3 regions of the Streptomyces sp. NPDC057617 genome follow, and region 3 is predicted to be linked to each of the others. Evidence: riboswitches for the same ligand, from Rfam matches in the RefSeq annotation. Region 3 holds a riboswitch; each other region holds the start of a gene.
The links. A riboswitch is a leader RNA that binds a small molecule or an ion and turns the genes downstream of it on or off. The one in region 3 is predicted to bind thiamine pyrophosphate.
Positions count from the first base shown of each region.

Region 1 (7,591 bases), on a different contig from region 3:
GGCATCGATGACGACTTCAATGCTGCACACCTTATGAGGATTCGTGTCCGCTGCGAATGGCGGCCGAGGGAGGTCCGCCGCACACCCACCGCACACCCGTCACGCAGCCGAAGGGCACGCGCCGCGCTGTGGCGGGCCTCCCGCAGGACGTCCTGCGGGAGGCCGCCGGATGGCCTGCGGACGGCCTGCGGACGGCCGCCAGGGGAGGGGCGCACACGCTCCCCTGGCGCGCGCCGGTGGCCCGCGCCGTGGCGCGCGTCCCCCGTAGAGGTGAGTTGAGACCTCTTCGAAACATGGCCCCTTCGCCAGGTCCATGCCGCTCGTTGCATGGCAGAACATAGCTACACGTGTTAACTCCCTTGCCTTCCAAGGCCATTTACCACCTGCAACCATGCAAAAACGTGCCTGCCCATAGGTGATTGTGCGACCGGACCCACCGCCCGCCCGAGCCCTACTATCGGCTCGCCATGACAGCAGCAGGGAAACACCAGGTGAGCCGGACGGACACAACCCGCCGGGGAAGCCGGCAAGGTCGGGCGGGCATCCGGGACGTGGCCGCCGCAGCCGGTGTCTCCATCACGACTGTCTCGGACGCGCTCAACGGCAAGGGCCGGTTACCCGACGCCACCCGACGCCATGTCCGAGAAGTCGCCGAACGCCTCGGCTACCGGCCGTCCGCCGCCGCCCGAACCCTCCGTACCGGCAAGTCGGGCCTCATCGGCCTGACCGTGACGACGTACGGGGATGAACCTTTCACCTTCACCGAGTTCGCCTACTTCGCCGAGATGGCCAGGGCCGCGACTTCCGCCGCACTCGCTCGCGGCTACGCCCTCGTCATCCTCCCCGCCACCTCCCGCCATGACGTCTGGGCCAATGTCGCCCTCGACGGCACCGTCGTCATCGACCCCTCCGACCACGATCCGGTGGTCACCGAACTCGTCCGCCAGGGCCTTCCCGTCGTCTCCGACGGCCGGCCCGCGGGCACCCTTCCCGTCACCGCCTGGGTCGACAACGACCACGAAGCGGCCGTCCTCGATCTGCTCGACCATCTCGCCGCCGCCGGCGCACGCCGGATCGGCCTGCTCACCGGCACCACCACGGACACCTACACCCGGCTCTCCACCACCGCCTATCTGCACTGGTGCGAACGAGTCGGCCAGGACCCGGTCTACGAGTCCTATCCCGCCCACGACCCGTGCGCGGGGGCCGTCGCCGCCGACCGGCTGCTGGCCCGCCCGGACCGGCCCGACGCCGTCTACGGGCTCTTCGACCCCAACGGCACCGATCTGCTCGCCGCCGCACGGCGGTACGGACTGCGCGTACCGGACGATCTCCTGCTCGTCTGCTGCAGCGAGTCCACCGTGTACGCCTCGACGGAGCCGCCGATCACCACGCTCTCGCTCAAGCCGCGCCGTATCGGCACCGCGGTCATCCAGCTCCTCATCGACGCCATCGAGGGGCTGGAGACCGACCGGCCGGTCGAGCAGGTGATACCGACCGAACTGATCGTCCGGACCTCCTCCCAGCGCCGCCCCCCGCGCACCACGGTCAGCGCGCCCCGGTCCCCCGCGGGCGACTGAGCCTGAGTACGCCTCAGCACACCTCCGTACGGCGGACCCCTGACCGCGCGAAGCACAGCACGCGGTCAGGGGCTGCCGAGACGCCTGGGACACAGGGGGGAGGAGCCGGTGCAATGACCGGTGAAGGCCCAGACCTTTGACATTTCGGGCGATCGATCCGAAAACAGCCGGTGAACCGGAGGTGCAATCGGATTCACCACCCCTGGTGCGTCACACGGGAGGACCTGCATTCCTATGATGGGCGCACGACACCACGGACCTTCGCTCACCGCCGACGGGCTCATCCCCCACCGGCCGGGCTGGCCCCACAGGTGTACGGCGGCACGACGGCGGTGGAGGGGTCGATGACACAGGGGGCCGGCCAGGGACCCGTGGTGCGGACGGCGACGTTGCGCGACTTCCGCGTACCGCCGTACGCGCTGGTCCCCGTGCAGTCCGGAGAACCCGGCCCGTCAGGCCCCGCGGCCGCCGGCCCGTCCGGGCATCCCGGCAACGCGGTCCCCGACGACGAGCCCCCGGAGGGCTACACCCCCACCGAACGCGATCTCCCGGTGATCAACCGGGGGGACACGGTCCAGGTGCATGTCGGCCCCGTGGCGGAACCGTCGGTGCCCGACGGCCTCGGCCCGCTCTATGTCGTCGGCGACGTCCACGGCTATCTCGACGAACTCCTCGCCGCGCTGACCGCACAGGGACTGATCGACGCCGACGGCCACTGGGCCGCGGGCACCGCGCGTCTCTGGTTCCTCGGTGACTTCACCGACCGCGGCCCCGACGGCATCGGGGTCATCGACCTCGTGATGCGGCTCTCCGCGGAAGCGGCGGCGGCGGGCGGCTACTGCAAGGCCCTGATGGGCAATCACGAACTGCTGCTGATCGGCGCCAGACGCTTCGGCGACACCCATGTCAACTCCGGCGCGGGTACGGCCACTTTCCAGGCGGCCTGGCTGCTCAACGGCGGTCAGCGCACCGATATGGAGCGCCTCCAGGACGTCCATCTCCAGTGGATGTCCCGGCTCGACGCGGTCGTCGAGGCGGACGGACATCTCCTCCTGCACTCCGACACGACGGCCTATCTGGACTACGGATCCACGATCGAGGACGTCAACGACACGATTCATCAGATCCTCACCCGCAATGACGCGGACGAATGCTGGGACCTGTTCCGCAAACTCACCAAGCGCTTTGCCTTCCGCGACGACGGCGGCCCCGAGGCCGTACGGGAACTGCTCTCCCGGTACGGCGGACAGCGCGTCGTCCATGGCCACAGCCCGATTCCCTATCTGCTGGGCGAAGTCGGCACCGAAGACGCCTCGGACGGCGAAGCCGACACGGGTCCGCTGGTGGAAGGGCCACACGTATATGCCGACGGACTTGCCATCGCGATGGACGGCGGTGTGACGATGGCGGGAAAGCTGCTGGTCGTCCGGCTTCCTCTGGAGAACTGAGACAACGGAGTCGAGCCGATTTAGGTAAACCCCCTGTCACCTCACGCCAAAACAGCTCTACCATCGGCTTATCCGTAGCAGGCTCTCCTCCGTTTCCGCCAACTGCCCGTCCCACGCGGGCGAACCGGCCCTACGGAGCATCGGGGGATGCACATGAACAGCGCTCCGCACCTGCTCAGCGAGGATCGCGCGGAATTCGAGCGGATCCTCGATGTCGTGCTGCACAACGCGCACGAGCGCCCTGATCTCGCCGCGATCGGGGAGCGGCTCACCAGCGAGCAGCTACGCACCATGGCCCTGAAGTCCACGGCGCGGATCACCACGGCCGCGGCCGCCGAGTACGAGCACTACACGAAGATCCGCGAGGAGTTCCGCTCGCCGGGTCTTTCCGCTTCGGCCCGCGCCGGCTCCGTACGATCCGACTCGGCGGGGTCCGACCCGGCCCGCTCGGACTCGACGCGCTCCGATGCGGCTCGTTCTGATGCGGCTCGTTCTGATGCGGCTCGCTCCGGCTCGGCGCGCGATTCCGTGCTGGATCCGGCCGAGGCCGAAGTACCGGAATCCGGCGCGGGGTTCACGGCGATCATCACGGTGCTGGTCCCGGTCCTCGGTGGCGTCGCCGCGGTGATCTTCCTGCTCGTCGGTTATCTCCTCAAGGCACTCAGCCGACCGCCCGCGTTCGCGGACAGCCTGCTGGCCGTGGGCTGGTTCTTCGGTGCCATCACCGCGCTGGGCATCCTGGCCGCCGCGATCGGTCTGCTGGTCACGGCCCTGCGCAACAGCAAGACCCAGCTCCCGGCCGAGGAGTCGCCGAGCGGTGAGCTGCCCGACGAGGTGGCCCGGGCCCGGGAGGCCTGGCGCCATGCGCTGCTGGAGAGGGGCATCCTGCCCTTCCTGCGCGACGTTCTGGCCGACCCGAGCGCGGACCCGGCGGCCCCGGGACCGGTCCGGCCGGCCAAGCACCTGCCCAAGATCGGCTACAGCCGGCCGGACTTCAGCAGCCCGGACGAGGGCGCCACCACCGGCCAGCGCCCCAGCTTCACCAGCCCGGACTTCACCAGCCCAGATTTCGGCGGCCCGGACCACCGACCGGAGTGACCTCCGGCCGGTGCCCGGCACCGTTGGCCCGCCGTTCCGTCGTCCGGCCTCCGAGGCTGCGTAGCCTCTCAGGCCCGGCGCTCGGTCCGGAGGGCCGCCGGCCCTCAGTCCGCCGGGTTCAGTCCGCCAGCGGCAGATAGACCCGGTTGCCGGCCGCGGCGAATTCCTTGGACTTCTGCGCCATGCCCGCCTCGATCTCGTCGGCCCCGATCGCTGCGCCCGCCTCGCCCGCGCTTCCCGTACCGTCGCCGCCGCCGTCGCTCTCGAACTCGCCGCCGTGCCGCCGCCGGATGTCCTGCGAGATCTTCATCGAGCAGAACTTCGGGCCGCACATCGAGCAGAAGTGCGCCGTTTTCGCCGGCTCCGCCGGCAGCGTCTCGTCGTGGAACTCCCGGGCCGTGTCCGGATCCAGGGCCAGATTGAACTGGTCCTCCCAGCGGAACTCGAACCGGGCGTCGGACAGCGCGTCGTCCCACGCCTGCGCCCCCGGGTGCCCCTTGGCGAGGTCCGCGGCATGCGCGGCGATCTTGTACGTGATGACACCGGTCTTGACGTCGTCCCGGTCCGGCAGCCCCAGGTGCTCCTTGGGGGTGACGTAGCAGAGCATCGCCGTACCCCACCACGCGATCATCGCCGCGCCGATGCCGGAGGTGATGTGGTCGTACGCCGGGGCCACATCGGTCGTCAACGGGCCGAGCGTATAGAACGGCGCCTCCTCGCAGATCTCCTGCTGGAGGTCGATGTTCTCCTTGATCTTGTGCATCGGGACATGGCCCGGGCCCTCGATCATGGTCTGTACGCCGAGCCGCTTGGCGGTCGAGTTCAGCTCCCCCAGCGTGCGCAGCTCGGCGAACTGGGCCTCGTCGTTGGCGTCCGCGATGGACCCCGGCCGCAGGCCGTCACCGAGGGAGTACGTCACGTCGTACGCCGCGAGGATCTCGCACAGCTCCTCGAAGTTCTCGTACAGGAACGACTCCTTGTGGTGCGCGAGGCACCATGCCGCCATGATCGAGCCGCCGCGCGAGACGATGCCCGTCTTGCGGCGCGCCGTCAGCGGAACGTACCGCAGCAGCACCCCGGCATGGACCGTCATGTAGTCGACGCCCTGTTCGGCCTGCTCGACGACCGTGTCCTTGTAGATCTCCCAGGTCAGCTCCTCGGCCTTGCCGTCGACCTTTTCGAGCGCCTGGTAGAGCGGCACGGTGCCGATCGGCACGGGGGAGTTGCGCAGCACCCACTCGCGCGTGGTGTGGATATTGCGGCCGGTGGAGAGGTCCATGACCGTGTCGGCGCCCCAGCGGGTCGCCCAGGTCATCTTCTCCACCTCCTCCTCGATGGAGGAAGTGACCGCGGAATTGCCGATGTTGGCGTTGACCTTCACCAGGAACCGCTTGCCGATGATCATCGGCTCGATCTCCGGGTGATTGACATTGGCCGGCAGTACGGCACGGCCCGCGGCGATCTCCTCGCGCACGACCTCCGGGGACACGTTCTCCCGGATCGCGACGTACTCCATCTCCTGCGTGATCTCCCCGCGCCGGGCGTACGAGAGCTGCGTCACGGTCTGTCCGGCCCGCGCCCGGCGCGGCTGGCGCGGCCTGCCGGGGAAGACCGCGTCGAGGTTGCGCAGCCCGCCGCGCGGCGCCGTGTGCTTGAGCCCGTCGTCCTCGGGGCGGACCGGCCGGCCCGCGTACTCCTCGGTGTCCCCCCGCCCGATGATCCAGTTCTCCCGGAGTGGCGCGAGACCGCGGCGTACATCGGTCTCGACGGCCGGATCGGTGTACGGACCCGAGGTGTCGTACAGCGTGACGTCCTGGCCGTTGGTGAGGTGCACCTGGCGGACCGGAACCTGGAGGTCAGGGCGCGAGCCCTGGACATATCCCTTGTGCCAGCCGATAGTCCTTTGAGTCCGGCTCGAACCATGAGCCTCGCTCGAATGTCCAGACTCGTTTTCAGAATCGGAGGCAGGCGTGTGTGCGTCCTGAACGGTCATGAGACCTACTCCCTACGCCGGCATTACCCGGTAACAGGTTCAGCGGTCGGCGCAGCTCAGGGGTCCAGGGGATACTCCCCGGAACGCCACAGTCAGCGCCCTCTCAGCCCGGTGCTCCGAGCTCCCGCGTGTGCAAAAGGTGCCCCCACGCTAGCGTCATATCCGGCGTGCTGAACAGAGGGCCTCAGGCTTCTTGCGATGATCGGTCGGTGACCTCATCCCAGCAGACCCATGAATCGCACGGGCACTCGCACAGTCATGGCCCCGCCGCGCCGGTCTCCCAGCACCTTCGCAAGGTCATCGCGGCGGTTCTGATCCCGTTCGCGGCCGCGGTGGTCGTCGGTCTGGTGGTGCTCTGGCCGGGCGGCGCTCCGGCGCATGAACGTACGGGGGTGGGCTTCGACCGGCAGACCGAGCAGGGCCGGGTGGTGCAGATCCAGCAGGTCGACTGCAAGTCCGTGAACGCCGCCCAGGTCCCGTCCACCGGTGACACCTCGAAACCCCAGGGGCGCGAGGCGGACCGGGAGCAGACCGGTGACTGCAAGAAGGCCACCATCGAAGTCACCAGCGGCAAGGAGAAGGGCCGGACCTTCGTCGAGATCGTCCAGCCGGACGCACCGCGGCAGTTTCACGTGAAACAAGGCGTTGTGGTGGCATACGCACCCGACGCTCCCCGCGATCTCCAGTACTCGGTGACGGATGTCAACCGGAAGTTCCCCATGGCCCTGCTGGCCGGGATCTTCGCGCTCGCTGTGGTCGTGGTGGGGCGGCTGCGCGGGGTCATGGCGCTGGTCGCGCTGGCGGTCTCGTTCGCCGTGCTGACGCTGTTCATCCTGCCCGCGATACTCCAGGGCTCGAATCCGCTGGTCGTGGCGGTGATCGGGGCCAGCGCGATCATGCTGATCGCGCTCTATATGTGCCATGGACTGACGGCCCGTACCTCGGTCGCGGTCCTCGGCACTCTGGTATCCCTGCTGCTGATCGGGCTGCTGGGGTCGGTCTTCATCGGCTGGGCGAGCCTGACCGGCAACACCGACGACAACACCGGGCTGATCCACGGTCTCTATCCCGGGATCGATATGAGCGGACTGCTGCTCGCCGGGGTCATCATCGGTTCGCTGGGTGTTCTCGACGATGTGACGGTCACCCAGACCTCGGCGGTCTGGGAGCTGCATCAGGCGGATCCGTCGATGGGGCCCCGTGCCCTCTACCGGGCGGGTATCCGGATCGGCCGGGACCATATCGCCTCGGTGGTCAATACGCTGGTCCTGGCCTACGCGGGCGCCGCCCTGCCTCTGCTGCTGCTCTTCTCGATCGCGCAGTCGGGTGTGGGTACGGTCGCCAACAGTGAGCTGGTGGCGGAGGAGATCGTACGGACCCTGGTGGGCTCGATCGGTCTGGTCGCGTCGGTGCCGGTGACCACGGCGCTGGCGGCTCTGGTGGTCTCCGCCGACCGGGCGGGACACGGGGCG
Region 1 is NZ_JBHVGV010000013.1:247,679-255,269, forward strand. It holds gene ACFU9P_RS28845 (LacI family DNA-binding transcriptional regulator) at 468-1,580, shown strand; gene ACFU9P_RS28850 (metallophosphoesterase) at 1,925-3,028, shown strand; gene ACFU9P_RS28855 (hypothetical protein) at 3,176-4,126, shown strand; gene thiC (phosphomethylpyrimidine synthase ThiC) at 4,245-6,119, opposite strand; TPP riboswitch at 6,112-6,257, opposite strand; gene ACFU9P_RS28865 (YibE/F family protein) at 6,329-7,591, shown strand, end outside.
Region 1: it holds a riboswitch for thiamine pyrophosphate, as region 3 does, so the genes downstream of both, thiC (phosphomethylpyrimidine synthase ThiC) here and thiO (glycine oxidase ThiO) in region 3, are expected to answer to the same signal.

Region 2 (7,591 bases), on a different contig from region 3:
GTTCCAGCGCCAGCAGCGACACCGCGCACACCAGCATCAGTACGGTGGACAGGGCCATGGCCTGCCCGTAGTTGAGTTCGCCGGGGCGCCCCAGCAGCCGGGCCACGGCCACCGGCAGTGTCGGCCGGTCGGGGCGCGCGATGAAGACCGTCGCGCCGAACTCGCCCAGCGACACGGCGAACGCGAAACCGGCCGCGACCAGCAACGCCCGCCGTACGAGCGGCAGATCGACCTCGCGCCACACCCGCAGCGGGGACGCGCCGAGGACCGCCGCCGCCTCGCGCAGCCGTCCGTCCACCGCCCGCAGCACCGGCAGCATGGTCCGGACGACAAAGGGCACGCCCACCAGCGCCTGCGCGAGCGGCACCAGGATCCATGAAGTCCGCAGGTCCAGCGGCGGCTTGTCGAGTGTGATCAGAAAACCGAAGCCGACGGTGACGGCCGAGACCCCGAGCGGCAGCATCAGCAGCGCGTCGAAGCCCCGCACGAGCCGGCCCGCGCGCCGGGTCAGCGCGGCGGCCGCGAGACCGCCCACCACCAGCGCGACGCCGGTCGCGGCGAGCGCGTACCGCAGCGAGTTCCAGACGGCTTCCAGCGGTGGTACGAGGAACGTTCCGCCGCTCGCGTCGAGCGAGCCGAGTGCACGGTAGAAGCCGAGGCCGTACCCGCCCGGCGTGTCGAGTGAGCGCTCGACGAGCACACCGAGCGGCAGCAGGATCAGCATCAGAACGGTGGCGAGGACCCCGCCGAGCAGCGCCCACTGCCCGGTCCCGCGCGGCCTGCGCGCCGTCTGCGCCGGGTCGACGAGTTTCAGCGCGCCCTCCCGTCTCCGTACGGTCCGGGCGTGCACCGCCAGCACCGCCGCGACCGCCGCGAACTGGACGAGGGTGAGCACGGCGGCGGTGGGCAGGTCGAGGAGCTGCGCGGTCTGCCGGTAGATCTCCACCTCCAGCGTGGAGTAGGCCGGGCCGCCCAGGATCTGTACGACCCCGAAGGAGGTGAAGGTGAAGAGGAAGACCATCAGGGCGGCGGCCGCCACGGCGGGGGCGAGGGCCGGCAGCGTCACCCGCCACCAGGCCGCGAGCCGTCCCGCGCCCAGCACCCGCGCGGCCTCCTCCTGGCGCGGGTCGAGCTGTGACCACAGGCCGCCCACGGTCCGTACGACCACCGCGTAGTTGAAGAAGACATGCGCGAGGAGGATCGCCCAGACGGTCGTGTCGAGCCGTATGCCCCACAGGTCGTCGAGCAGTCCGCCGCGCCCGAGCAGCGCCAGGAAGGCCGTGCCGACCACGACGGCCGGCAGGACGAAGGGGACGGTGACCACCGCGCGCAGCAGATGCCTGCCCGGGAAGTCGAAGCGTGCGAAGACATACGCGCCGGGCAGGGCGATCAGCAGGGTGAGCGCGGTGGAGGCGAGCGCCTGCCAGGTGGTGAACCAGAGAACACCGAGGATGTCGGGACGGCTCAGTACCTCGCCGACGCGGCCGAACTGCCAGGTGCCGTCGGCCTTGAGGCCGCGGCCGACGATCGCGGTCACGGGATAGGCGAAGAAGACCGCGAAGAACGCGACGGGTACGGCCATGAGGACGAGCCGGACGGAACTCGCGCGGCCCTTCGGGGTGGGGCGAGCCGGCCGGGCCCGGCTCGCCGCCCTGTCGGCTACTTCACCACGAGTGAGGTCCACGACTGGATCCACTGCTCACGGTTGGCGGCGATCTTGTCGGGTGCCACGGTCTCGGGCTCGCTGACCGTCGCGCCGAACTTCGTGAACAGCTCGGGCAGCTTCACGCTCTTGACGACCGGGTTGACGAACATGTTCAGCGGCATGTCCGCCTGGAAGGTGTCGCTGATCAGGAAGTCCACCAGGGCCTTGCCGCCCGCCTCGTTCTTCGCGCCCGTGAGCAGCCCGGCGAACTCCGTCTGCCGGAAGCAGGTGCCGGTGGCGACTCCGGTGGGCGCCTGCTGCGGCTGCGGCTCGGCGTACAGGACCTCTACGGGCGGGCTGGAGGCGTACGAGACGACGAGCGGGCGGTCGGCCTTGGCCTTTCTGCCGCCGGCCGAGCCCGAGAAGTTCTCGTTGTAGGCCTGTTCCCAACTGTCGACGACCTGCACGCCGTTGGCCTTGAGCTTCTTCCAGTAGTCCTGCCAGCCGTTGTCGCCGTACCGCGCGGCCGTGCCGAGGAGGAAGCCGAGGCCGGGCGAGGAGGTCGCGGCGTTCTCCGTCACGAGCAGGTCCTTGTACTGCGGCTTGACCAGATCGTCGAACGACTGCGGCGGCGCGAGCTTCTTGTCCGTGAAGTACTTCTTGTCGTAGTTGACGCAGATATCGCCGGTGTCGATGGGCGTGACCCGGTTCTGGCCGCGGTCGAGCTGGGTGGCCGTGTCGACGCGGTCGAGACCCTTGGCCTTGTACGGCGTGAACAGGCCGTTGTCGAGGGCGCGGGAGAGCAGGGTGTTGTCGACGCCGAAGAAGACATCGCCCTGGGGCGAACCCTTGGTGAGGATCTCCTTGTTGAGGGCCTCGCCCGCGTCCCCGCTCTTCAGGACCTTGACCGTGTAGCCGGTCCGCCGGGTGAACTCCTTGAGCACGGCGGGCGAGGCGTTGAACGAGTCGTGGCTGACGAGGGTGACGGTCTTCGACTCCGTACCGCCGCTGCCGCCGGACGGCGCGGAGCCGTCGGACCCGCCGCAGGCGGCGAGGACCGAGACCCCGAGCGCGGTGGCGAGCGCGGCGACGGCCGTCCTTCTGCGGGCGGCCGTCCTTCTGTCAGTGACGGTGCCGGCTGTACTGGTGGTGCTGCTCACTGGTTTTCCTCCTGGGAAGTCCAGGAGAAGACGCGGCCCTGCCCGGAGTCAGGACCGGCCGGACTCCGGGCAGGGCGCAACAGCTTGAGTGGTGACCGAACTTCCTACCCAGAATGACCTGGGCGAGGTTCAGAGGGTCTGCGGCCGCTGCCCGCTCTCGCGGACATGTGCCACACTCTCAGCGCTGTGGCGCTCCCCTGTCGGAACATATGCAATGCGTTCAGGCCAACATTACCCCGTGGCCTCCTAGCGCTCCGAGGCGGCCAACTGCCCGCACGCCCCGTCGATCTCCTGGCCCCTGGTGTCCCGTACCGTCACCGGCACGCCATGGGCCGCGATCGCCTCGACGAACGCCTTCTCGTCCTCGGGGCGTGACGCCGTCCACTTCGATCCCGGGGTCGGATTGAGCGGGATCAGATTGACGTGCACCCGCTTGCCCTTGAGCAGCCGGCCCAGCCGGTCGCCGCGCCACGCCTGGTCGTTGATGTCGCGGATGAGGGCGTACTCGATGGAGACCCGGCGGCCGGACTTCTCCGCGTACTCCCAGGCCGCGTCCAGCACTTCCCGTACCTTCCAGCGGGTGTTGACCGGGACGAGGGTGTCGCGCAGCTCGTCGTCAGGCGCGTGCAGGGAGACCGCGAGGCGGCACTTGAACCCCTCGTCGGCGAAACGCAGCATCGCGGGCACCAGACCGACCGTCGAGACCGTGATCCCGCGCTGGGACAGACCCAGACCGTCTGGCTCGGGGTCGGTCAGCCGGCGTATCGCGCCGACCACCCGGTTGTAGTTGGCGAGCGGCTCGCCCATGCCCATGAAGACGATGTTCGACAGCCGGGAGGGGCCGCCGGGCACCTCGCCGTCGCGCAGCGCGCGCATCCCGTCGACGATCTGGTGCACGATCTCCGCGGTGGACAGATTGCGGTCGAGCCCGGCCTGTCCGGTGGCGCAGAAGGGACAGTTCATCCCGCAGCCGGCCTGCGACGAGATGCACATCGTGACCCGGTCCGGATAGCGCATCAGCACCGACTCGACCAGGGTGCCGTCGTGCAGCCGCCACAGCGTCTTACGGGTGGTGTCGTCGTCGCACGAGATGTGCCGCACCACCGACATCAGCTCGGGCACCAGCTCCGCGGCGAGCTTCTGGCGCGCGGCGGCCGGGATGTCGGTCCACTGCTGCGGATCGTGTGCGTACCGCGCGAAGTAGTGCTGCGAAAGCTGGTTGGCACGGAACGCCTTCTCGCCGATCGCGGCGACGGCCTCGCGGCGCTCGGCGGGGGTGAGGTCGGCGAGGTGTCGCGGCGGCTTCTTGGCTCCGCGGGGCGCGACAAATGTCAGTTCTCCAGGTACAGGCATGGTGGAACCAGTGTCGCAGACATGCGGCAGGGGCCCGCTGTCCTGTGGACAACGGGCCCCCGTACGGTATCGCCGCAGGTCAGGCCCTTGACCGGGCCTGGCTCGGCAGGAACCTGCGAGACATCAGGAGCCTACGAAGATCACCAGCAGCAGCCAGACCACCGGCGCCGTGGGCAGCAGGGAGTCGAGGCGGTCCATGATGCCGCCGTGCCCGGGCAGCAGCGTGCCCATGTCCTTGATACCGAGATCCCGCTTGATCATGGACTCGCCGAGATCGCCGAGCGTCGCGCTGGCCGCGACGGCCAGTCCGAGCAGCAGCCCCTGCCACCAGATTCCGTCGTGGATCAGGAACTGCATGCAGAGCGCGCCGGCCACCATGGCGAAGACGACGGCTCCCGCCAGCCCCTCCCTGGTCTTGCCGGGGCTGATGCGCGGCGCGAGCTTGTGCGTACCGAAGCGCCAGCCGACCGCGTACGCGCCCGTGTCGCTGACGACTGTCAGCAGCATGAACATCAGCACCCGCCACGGCCCGTCGTCCGCCCTGAGCATCATCGCCACGAAGGTGGCCAGGAACGGTACGTAGAAGGCGGCGAAAACCCCTGCGGTGACATCCTTCAGATAGCCCTCGGGCGGCGCGGTCATCCGCCAGACCAGCACCGCGAGCGCCGTCAGGGCCATCGCGACCCAGGCTCCCTCGGCGCCGCGCACATATCCGGCGACGATCATCGCGGCGCCGCCGACGGCCAGCGGGACCAGCGGGGCCTTGATGCCCTTCTTCTCGTCCAGCCGCGAGGTCAGCTCCCACAGCCCGATGACCACCGCGACCGCGACGACTCCGACGAACACGGCCTTGACGATGAAGAGCGACGCCGCGACGACCACGCCGAGACCGAGACCCACGCCTATGGCCGCGCGCAGATCACGGCCTGCCCGCTTCTTCTGAGGTGGTGGCGGAGGCGCTCCCATGGGCTCCTGTGGAGTCTCGTCACGGAACAGGGGGCCGCCCGGCCGAGCGGCCCTCCGGTCGTCATCCTGGTCCCCGCCGCCGGCGGGTCCGTCGGGCACGATGGGCATGGGCCGAGTCTGCTGTGTGTCCAGCGCGTCGTACGCGGGACCCGCCGGGGCGGCCCCGTGGTCGGCCGGTCCCCAGTAATCGGTGTAACCGGAGTAACCGGCCGCTGACGGGGCCCCCCGGGAAGAGTCGTTCATCAGACCTCGAGCAGCTCGGCTTCCTTGTGCTTGAGCAGCTCGTCGACCTGCGCGACATACTTCGCGGTCGTGTCGTCGAGCTCCTTCTCCGCGCGGCGTCCCTCGTCCTCGCCGACCTCGCCGTCCTTGACCAGCTTGTCGATGGTCTCCTTGGCCTTGCGGCGTACCGCCCGGATCGAGATCTTCGAGTCCTCGGCCTTGGTCTTGGCGACCTTGATGAACTCCTTACGGCGGTCCTGGGTCAGCTCGGGGAACACCACCCGGATGATATTGCCGTCATTGCTCGGGTTGACGCCGAGGTCGGAGTCGCGGATCGCCTGCTCGATATTGCGCAGGGCGCTCTTGTCGAACGGGGTCACCACGGCCATCCGCGCCTCGGGCACGGCGAACGAGGCGAGCTGGTTGATCGGGGTCAGAGCACCGTAGTAGTCCGCCACGATCTTGTTGAACATCGCTGGATGCGCCCGTCCTGTGCGGATCGCGGCGAAGTCGTCTTTGGCGACCAGGACGGCCTTCTCCATCTTCTCCTCGGCCTCGAGGAGGGTCTCTTCGATCACCACTTGCTCCTGCGTGTCTTGAGTGGGCCCGGCGTGCTCAGCGGGCCGTCGGAACCTGCGTCGCGTCTACTCCTGCACGGTGTCCGACCGGCAGGGCTCTGTCCATCCCGTACGGGGCGGCCCCGGATCAGGTCCGGGTGCCCTGGTCGCTCACGAGCGTGCCGATCTTCTCACCCCTGACCGCACGCGCGATATTGCCTTCCTTCAGCAATTCGAAGACAAGAATCGGCAGCTTGTTGTCCTGGCACAGCGTGATCGCCGTCATGTCGGCGACACGCAGATCGCCCGCGATCACCTCGCTGTACTCCAGCGCGTCGAACTTGACCGCGTCGGGGTTGGTCTTGGGGTCCGAGTCGTACACCCCGTCCACCCCGTTCTTACCCATCAGCAGCGCCTGGGCGTCGATCTCCAGGGCGCGCTGGGCGGCGGTGGTGTCGGTGGAGAAGTACGGCATGCCCATACCGGCGCCGAAGATGACCACGCGGCCCTTCTCCATGTGCCGTACGGCGCGCAGCGGGATGTACGGCTCCGCAACCTGGCCCATGGTGATGGCGGTCTGGACGCGGGAGCCGATGCCTTCCTTCTCCAGGAAATCCTGGAGGGCCAGGCAGTTCATGACCGTACCGAGCATGCCCATGTAGTCGGAGCGTGCCCGGTCCATGCCGCGCTGCTGGAGTTCGGCGCCCCGGAAGAAGTTGCCGCCGCCGATGACGACCGCGATCTGGGCGCCGTCCCGCACGACGGCGGCGATCTCGCGGGCGATGGCGTGTACGACGTCGGGGTCGACGCCGAGCGCTCCCCGGCCGGCGAACGCCTCGCCGGACAGCTTCAGCATGAAGCGGCCGTGCTTCTTGCCGTCGTCGCTCTTGTCGGCTTTGTCGGCCTGTTCCATGGAGATCTCCTCGTGCACATACGAAGAAGGCCATTGCCAGGGTCCTCGCGGTTCCCAGTGCGGCAATGGCCTCCTCGTCAGATCTGCGGTCGCCCGGCGCGTACGCGGACGACTGCGTCAGACCCTATCGGGGTCTTCGGTTGATCGCGTACAGACTCAGATGCCGACCTTGATGCGCGCGAAGCGCTTCAGGCTGACACCGGCCTCGTCCAGGACCTTCTGGACGGACTTCTTGTTGTCCTTCGCGAACGCCTGCTCCAGGACCACGACCTCCTTGAAGAAGCCGTTGACGCGGCCCTCGACGATCTTGGGGAGGGCGGCCTCGGGCTTGCCCTCCTCGCGCGAGGTCGCCTCGGCGACACGGCGCTCGTTCTCGACCGTCTCGGCCGGGACCTCGTCGCGGTTCAGGTACTTCGGGGCGAAGGCGGCGATGTGCTGCGCGACGTCCTTGGCGACCTGGGCGTCTTCCTTGTCCAGCTCGACCAGCACGCCGACCTGCGGCGGGAGGTCGGGCATGGTGCGGTGCATGTAGGCGGCGACATAACCGCCGGTGAACTGCGCGAAGCGGTCCAGGACGATCTTCTCGCCCAGGTTGGCGTTCGCCTCGTCCACATACGCCTGAACGGTCTTGCCGGCCTCGATCTCGGAGGCGAGGAGCGCCTCCAGGTCGGCCGGGGAGGTCGCGGCGACATGCGCGGCGAGGGCGTTGGCCACGTTCTGGAACTTGTCGCCCTTGGCGACGAAGTCCGTCTCGCACTTCAGCTCAAGCAGAACG
Region 2 is NZ_JBHVGV010000005.1:472,811-480,401, reverse strand. It holds gene ACFU9P_RS16045 (ABC transporter permease) at 1-1,582, opposite strand, end outside; gene ACFU9P_RS16040 (thiamine ABC transporter substrate binding subunit) at 1,660-2,805, opposite strand; TPP riboswitch at 2,889-3,014, opposite strand; gene rlmN (23S rRNA (adenine(2503)-C(2))-methyltransferase RlmN) at 3,052-4,158, opposite strand; gene ACFU9P_RS16030 (phosphatidate cytidylyltransferase) at 4,282-5,367, opposite strand; gene frr (ribosome recycling factor) at 5,367-5,924, opposite strand; gene pyrH (UMP kinase) at 6,052-6,816, opposite strand; gene tsf (translation elongation factor Ts) at 6,973-7,591, opposite strand, start outside.
Region 2: it holds a riboswitch for thiamine pyrophosphate, as region 3 does, so the genes downstream of both, ACFU9P_RS16040 (thiamine ABC transporter substrate binding subunit) here and thiO (glycine oxidase ThiO) in region 3, are expected to answer to the same signal.

Region 3 (7,591 bases):
ATGTGCTGGTGGCCGCGGCGGAGGCGGCCGTGCCGGGGATCGCGGACCGGGTGGTACGGCGCGGGATACGGACGCCCGCCGACACCGCCGCGGAGACGGGCGCGGACGGCGGCTCGGTACCGGCGCCCGCGCTGGCCGGGGCGGGCGGCCGGATGCTGCACCCGGCGAACACCACGGGGCTGTCCGGGCTGTATCTGGCGGGCGGCTGGGCGCATCCGGGCGGCGGGCTGGCCCATGCGGGGATGTCGGGGGCGCTGGTGGCCGGACTGATCGTGGAGGGGGCGGACTTCAGGGGTTCGCAGTGAGGCAGGGGAGGCAGCGGTGGAAGGCAGGGGCAGGGCCGACTGGCCTGATGGGGCGTCAGTAGCGGTACTGCTCGCCGTAGTTGGGGTCGTAGCCCGGCTGGTGGGGCTGATCCTCCGGCATCGGCGGGGCCTGGCCGGCCTCGCGCTGCTGCGGGACCCAGACGCCGCCCGGCGGGGTCTCCGCGCCGTACTGCTGGCCGCTGTACGGGTCAGTGTACTGCTGCTGGCCGCCGAAGCTGTCGTACGAGCCGTACTGCTGGCCGCCGTTGGCCGGGTCGGCGGCATACGGGTCGGCGTAGCCGGGGTACTGCTGCTGGCCCGTGTACGGATCGGCGTACTGCTGCTGCGCGTAGACGTCCTGGCCGGCGTAGGGGTCCTGGCTCGCATAGGTGTGCTCGCCGGAGTGGCCCGGGTGGTAGGCGTCCTGGCCCTGGTAGGCGTCGTGCGCCGCGTAACTGCCCTGTTCCGCGTAGCCGCCCTGGTCGGCCGGCTGCTGCTGGTAGCCGGGGTAGGCGTCGTAGCCGCCGCCCCAGCCGTTCGGGTCGGGCGGCTGCTGCGGCCGGCCCTGGCCGCCCGGGTCGTGGGCGGTGGCGTCGTACCCGTTGTAGTCGTTGTAGACGCCGTACTGCCCGGTGTCGTCGGGGAGCGGCTCCGGCTCGTAGACCGCGGTGGAGTCCATGGACGCGGCGACCGGCTCCAGCGGCTCCGGTACTTCGGCCGCCTCCGCCGGTTCGTACTCCAGATCCGTGACCTCCAGGGCCGGGTCGCGGTCGGCGTCCGCCCGGCCGTTGTCCTTCCGGCGGCGGCTGGCCCCCGGACTGCCGCCTATCGCCCAGCCGGTGGAGAACCCGCGGCGGAACGAGAGCGTCACATAGGTCTGGCCGACCGCGAACGCGACCGCGCCCAGGGCGATCACAAAGACGGAGGGCATCAGGACACCGAGGACCACACCCATGAATCCGAAGAAGGCAAGGAGTCGCCATCGCAGTCGCGCCTTGTACTGGAGCAGCACCTCGCCCAGCAGCCACAGGGCCACGATTCCGAATGCGATGTAGAGGACCGTCCAGCCCATGCCCGCCCCTCTCCTGCGGCCACCAGCCCGGGACAGGGCGGGTACGGCCGGTCACGACTGCTCGTGCAGTCCGAGATTCTCGTAGATTTCGAGCGTTGCGGTGGAGTTGTTGAGGGTGATGAAGTGCAAGCCGGGAACACCCTCGGAGAGCAGTCGCGCGCAGAACTCCGTTGCGAACTCGATGCCAATGGAGCGTACAGCGGCGGGATCGTCCTTGACGGAGAGGATCCGCTCTTTCAGTCCGGCCGGGAAGGCAGCGGTGCTCAGCTTCGGCAGCCGCTCCAGCATCCCTACGCTGGTGACCGGCATGATCTCCGGAATGATCGGGGTCGCGCAACCGGCGGCACCGACCCGGTCACGAAGCCTCAGATATCCCTCCGCTTCGAAGAACATCTGCGTGATCGCGTAATCGGCGCCGGCGTGGCACTTGTCCACGAAGTGCCGGATGTCGGTTTCCCAGTCGGAGGAGCGCGGATGCATCTCGGGGAAGGCCGCCACCCCGACGCAGAAGTCGCCGGACTCCTTGATGAGCCTGACCAGTTCGGCGGCATACCGCACACCTTGGGGGTGTTTGACCCACTCCCCCATGGGATCGCCGGGCGGATCGCCCCGTACGGCAAGGATGTTGCGGATCCCGGCATCGGCGTACTGGCCGACCATATTGCGCAGTTCGGCGACGGACTGGCCGACGGCCGTGAGGTGCGCGACCGGGGTGAGTGTGGTGTCGGAGGCGATCCGTTCGGTGGCCCTGACCGTGCCGTCCCGGGTGGAGCCGCCCGCGCCGTAGGTCACCGAGACAAAGCTCGGTGCCACCGCTTCGACCCGGCGCAACGCGTTCCAGAGATTCCGCTCGCCCTTCTCCGTCTTGGGCGCCCAGAACTCGAAGGAGAACGATGCCTTGCCGGTCGCGAGCAGATCACGCACGGTCAGTGCGTGATCCGATCTGGTCGAAGCGGTGCCGGAGGCCATATGGGCAGATTATCGAGGGTGCGGCGGTCACCCAACCGGGCGGGGTCATTTGCCCGGATCAGGACACAATTGCCCTCAAGCCCGTTCCCGTACGCGCTTGGCCAGGGACGCCGTCGCCGCGGCCGGGTCGTCGGCCTCGGTGATGGCCCGTACGACCACGATGCGGCGGGCGCCCGCGTCCAGTACCTGATCGAGATTGGCCGCGTCGATACCGCCGATCGCGAACCACGGCCGGTCCGTGCCCAGCGCCGCCGCGTGCCGTACGAGACCGAGCCCCGGCGCATGGCGGCCGGGCTTGGTCGGGGTGGGCCAGCACGGGCCCGTACAGAAGTAGTCCACACCGGGCTCGACGGCGGCGGCGTCCACCTCGGCCTCGGCATGCGTGGAGCGGCCGATCAGCGGGGCGTCGCCGAGGATCGCGCGGGCGGCGGGGACGGGCAGATCGCCCTGTCCGAGATGCAGCACGTCGGAGCCGATGGCATGCGCCACATCCGCGCGGTCGTTGACGGCGAGCAGCGCGCCATGGCGTCGGCAGGCGTCGGCGAAGACCCGGAGGTGCGCCAGCTCCTCGGCCGCCTCCATGCCCTTGTCCCTGAGCTGCACGATGTCCACGCCGGACGCGAGCACCGCGTCCAGGAACTCCGGGAGGTCCCCCTGCCGCTTGCGGGCGTCCGTGCAGAGATAGAGCCGGGCGTCGGACAGAGACGCGCGCGCGTCGGGCATGGGAGTTCCCCCCGTCGGGTCGGCGGTGTGCGGAGGCGCCCGGTCCTGTCCGGCCGGACAGGACCTGGGCCCGCCGGACGGCTGCCGGGGCGCCGCCGCACACCGCGAGTGATGATGGGTCGATCAGACGGCGAGCGCCTGGGCCCGGCGCTTCACCTCCGTGCCGCGATTCTCCCCGAGCGCCTGCGCGGGCGTGCCCGGCAGGGTCGGGTCGGGGGTGAAGAGCCATTCGAGCATCTCTTCGTCGGTGAAGCCGTCGTCCCGCAGGAGCGTCAGGGTCCCGGCGAGGCCCTTGACGACCTTGTTGCCGTCGACGAAGGCGGCGGGCACCTGGAGCGTCCTGTTCTCGCCCCGGCGTACGGCGATGAGCTGGCCTTCCTTCACCAACTGCCGCACGCGCGTCACCTCGACATCGAGCGCTTCCGCGATGTCGGGCAGGTGGAGCCAGGCGGGGACGAGAGCATCGATCTTTGCGTCAATCTCGGTCACACGACAAGCGTGCCATCCCGGACTGACAGACGCCACGAACCGGCTCCGGCCGGGGCAGCCCGCACGAACCGCCCGCGCCCGGCCCCGCCCGCACGACGGCCCGCCCGCACGGGCCGCGAACAGCAACGCCACCGAAACGTCTCAGAAGCCGCCTCCCCGTCGGTACGCCTCAGAGCACCGCTTTCCGCAGCGGTACGGACGGGTCCGCGGCCAGTGCCGGGTCCAGCCGGGCGCCCGCCTCGATCAGTTTCCGCCCCTGCGCCAGATCGCGGGGCCTGCCGACCGCGAGCAAAGCCACCAGCACCCCGTCCCGCAGCCACACCACCGACCAGGCGGCCTCCGCGGGACCGCCGCGCCACAGCAGGGTGTCCGCCGCCGCGTGATGCCCCGCGTACTGGACGAACCGGCCGAACTGCTCCGACCAGAAGTACGGCACCGGATCGTAGATCTGCTCGCTCTCGCCGACGGCCTGGGCGGCGACCGTACGCGGTCCCTGGAGCGCGTTGTCCCAGTGGTGGACGAGCAGCCGCTCGCCGTAGCGGGCGGAGGGGAAGGACGCGCAGTCGCCGACCGCGTACACATCGGGCAGCGAGGTCGCGAGCCGCTCGTCGGCGACGATCGCCCCGTCCGGGCCCAGCGCGATTCCGGAGCCCGCCAGCCAGTCGGTCGTGGGCCGCGCGCCTATGCCCACCACCACGGCCTCGGCGGAGAGCCGCCGGCCGTCCGCGAGGACCACCGTGCCCGGCTCGACGGCGGCGACCCGGGCGCCAGTGAGCAGTTCGGCGCCGCTCTCCGCGTACCAGTCCGCCATGGGAGCCGCCACCTCGGCCGGGAGGGCACCGGGCAGCGGCCGGTCCGCCGCCTCCACGACCGTCACGGCACACCCGGCCGCGCGGGCCGCCGTGGTGAACTCCGCGCCGATCCACCCCGCGCCGACGACCACGGTCCCGGCCCCCCGGTCCAGCACGGGCCGCAGCGCCTCGGCGTCGTCCAGGGTGCGCAGCAGATGGACACCGGGCGTGGCCGCGGTGCCCGGCAGGGCGACCGGCTCTGCGCCGGTGGCGATGACCAGCAGGCCGTACGGTACGGGCCCGGCCCCGGTGTCGACCTCCCGCGCGGCGGGGCGCAGTCCGGTCACCTCCACGCCGAGTCTCAGCTCGACCCCGAGCGCCGCGAAGTCGATGTCGTACGCCGGGCTGTCCGCCGTGCCCAGCAGCACCGCCTTGGAGAGCGGCGGCCGGTCGTACGGCGGGTGCCGCTCGGCGCCGATCAGGGTGACCGGGCCCTCGTACCCCTTCTCGCGCAGGGCCACGGCGGTCTGCACGCCCGCCATGCCCGCGCCGACGATGACGACGCCCGGCCGCGCGCGATGTGCCCGCTGTGCCGGGAGTTCCCGCTGCCTCTGCTGCTCGCTCACCCGATCACCATATGCAGCCGGTCAACCGCCGGGCGTACCCCGCCGGAGGTTCTCGCGGCTCCGGCGCGGCCTTACCGCGCGGCGGGCCGCGCGTTAGTCTGGCCGGTGACACTACCTCGCGGGAGTCCGGACGCACCGGACTGAGAGGGAGGCTGGAGCGGCCTCCGACCGTACGAACCTGATCCGGGTCATGCCGGCGAAGGGAGGGGCTGGACGCCCATGCAGTCACCCCATCCGTCATCCCATCCGCAGTCACCTCACCGGGGAACGGGGAGCGGTTCCGATGTCCTGGTCATCGGCGGCGGAATCATCGGCCTGGTCACGGCCTGGCGGGCCGCGCAGCGCGGGCTGAGCACCGTCGTCGCCGACCCCGGTCCGGGCGGCGGCGCCGCGCGGGTCGCGGCGGGCATGCTCGCCGCCGTCACCGAACTCCACCATGGCGAGCAGGTCCTGCTCCGGCTCAATATGGCCTCCGCGGAGCGCTATCCGGACTTCGTGGCCGAGCTGGAGGAGGCCAGCAGCCAGGAGACCGGCTACCGCGCCAGCGGCACGCTGGCCGTCGCCCTCGACACCGACGACCGCGCCGAACTGCGCGAACTGCACGATCTCCAGCGCCGCTCGGGGCTGGCCTCCGAGTGGCTCACGGGGCGCGAATGCCGGCGCCTCGAACCGATGCTCGCGCCGGGCGTACGCGGGGGCCTTCGGGTGGACGGCGACCACCAGATCGATCCCCGCCGGCTGGCCGCGGCGCTGGTCACGGCGTGCGAGCGGGCCGGGGTGGTCTTCCACCGGGCCCTGGCCGAACGGCTCTCGGTCGTACGGGACCGGGCCGCCGGCGCCGTACTGACGGGCGGGCGCGTGCTCGCCGCGGACCAGGTGGTGCTGGCCGCCGGCAGTCTGAGCGGGCGGCTGGCGGGCGTGCCGCACGAGATCCGGCCGCCGGTACGGCCCGTCAAGGGCCAGGTGCTGCGGCTGACCGTGCCGCGTCCGTATGCGCCGTTCCTGACCAGATCGGTACGGGCGGTGGTGCGCGGCAGCCATGTCTACCTGGTGCCGCGCGAGAACGGCGAGCTGGTGATCGGCGCCACCAGCGAGGAGCAGGGCTGGGACACCACGGTCACCGCGGGCGGGGTGTACGAATTGCTGCGCGATGCGCATGAACTCGTCCCCGGTATCACCGAGCTGCCGCTCACCGAGACCCTCGCCGGACTGCGGCCCGGCTCGCCGGACAACGCGCCGCTGCTGGGGCCGACCGCGCTGCCGGGACTGCATCTCGCGACCGGCCACTACCGCAACGGGGTGCTGCTCACGCCGGTCACCGGCGATGTGCTGGCCGAGGCGCTGACGACCGGCGAACTCCCGGAACTGGCCCGGCCGTTCACCCCGCGCCGCTTCACCTCCGTACCGCAGGACCTCACCTCCGTACCACGGGAGCTGACCGTATGAGCATCTCCGTCCGGGTGTCCGTCTCCGTGAACGGCGAGGCGCGCGACCTCGCCCCGGGCACCACGCTCGACGTCCTGGTCGCCGCGCTGACCCCCGCGCCCTCGGGTGTCGCGGCCGCCGTCAACGAGATGGTGGTGCCACGGGGGCGCTGGGCCGGAACGGTGCTCGGCGAGGGTGACCGGGTGGAAGTCCTGACCGCGGTCCAGGGGGGCTGAGCGGGGATGGCGGACGACCGGTTCACCATCGGCTCCACCGTGCTGGGCTCCCGGCTGATCATGGGGACGGGCGGGGCGCCGAGCCTCGACGTACTGGAACGCTGCCTGGTCGCCTCCGGCACCGAACTCACCACGGTCGCGATGCGACGCCTCGACCCCACGGTCCAGGGGTCCGTCCTGTCCGTACTCGGCTCCCTCGGCATCCGCGCCCTGCCCAACACGGCGGGGTGCTTCACGGCGGGCGAGGCGGTGCTCACGGCGCGGCTGGCGCGTGAGGCGCTCGGTACGGACTGGATCAAGCTGGAGGTGGTCGCGGACGAGCGGACGCTGCTGCCGGATCCGGTGGAGCTGCTGGACGCGGCGGAGACGCTGGTCGACGACGGGTTCACGGTGCTGCCCTATACGAACGACGATCCTGTGCTCGCCAGAAAACTGGAGGACGTGGGCTGCGCGGCGATCATGCCGCTGGGGTCGCCGATCGGTTCCGGTCTCGGCATCCGCAACCCGCACAACTTCGAGCTGATCGTGGAGCGGGCGGGGGTGCCGGTGATCCTGGACGCGGGGGCGGGTACGGCGTCGGACGCGGCGCTGGCGATGGAGCTGGGGTGCGCGGCCGTGATGCTGGCGTCGGCGGTGACGCGGGCGCGGGAGCCGGTGCTGATGGCGGAGGCGATGCGGCACGGGGTGGAGGCGGGGCGCCTGGCGTACCGGGCGGGCCGGATCCCCCGCCGGCACTTCGCGCGCGCGTCGTCGCCGACGGAGGGAATGGCGACGTGGGACCCGGAGCGCCCGGCGTTCTCGTGACGAGCACCCGGAAACAAGCCCGTCCGGCGATTGAGGACACAGCACAGCAAGCCCGTACGGCGATTGAGGACACAGCACAGCAAGCCCGTACGGCGATTGAGGACATGGGACCGCCACGGCGGCGCGGACGTGGCTCGTAGACTCAAGGGGT
Region 3 is NZ_JBHVGV010000003.1:418,568-426,158, reverse strand. It holds gene ACFU9P_RS10785 (phytoene desaturase family protein) at 1-305, shown strand, start outside; gene ACFU9P_RS10780 (hypothetical protein) at 361-1,377, opposite strand; gene metF (methylenetetrahydrofolate reductase [NAD(P)H]) at 1,429-2,346, opposite strand; gene thiE (thiamine phosphate synthase) at 2,422-3,069, opposite strand; gene ACFU9P_RS10765 (Rv2175c family DNA-binding protein) at 3,193-3,558, opposite strand; gene ACFU9P_RS10760 (NAD(P)/FAD-dependent oxidoreductase) at 3,728-4,975, opposite strand; TPP riboswitch at 5,084-5,197, shown strand; gene thiO (glycine oxidase ThiO) at 5,195-6,421, shown strand; gene thiS (sulfur carrier protein ThiS) at 6,418-6,636, shown strand; gene ACFU9P_RS10745 (thiazole synthase) at 6,643-7,440, shown strand; gene pknB (Stk1 family PASTA domain-containing Ser/Thr kinase) at 7,590-7,591, shown strand, end outside.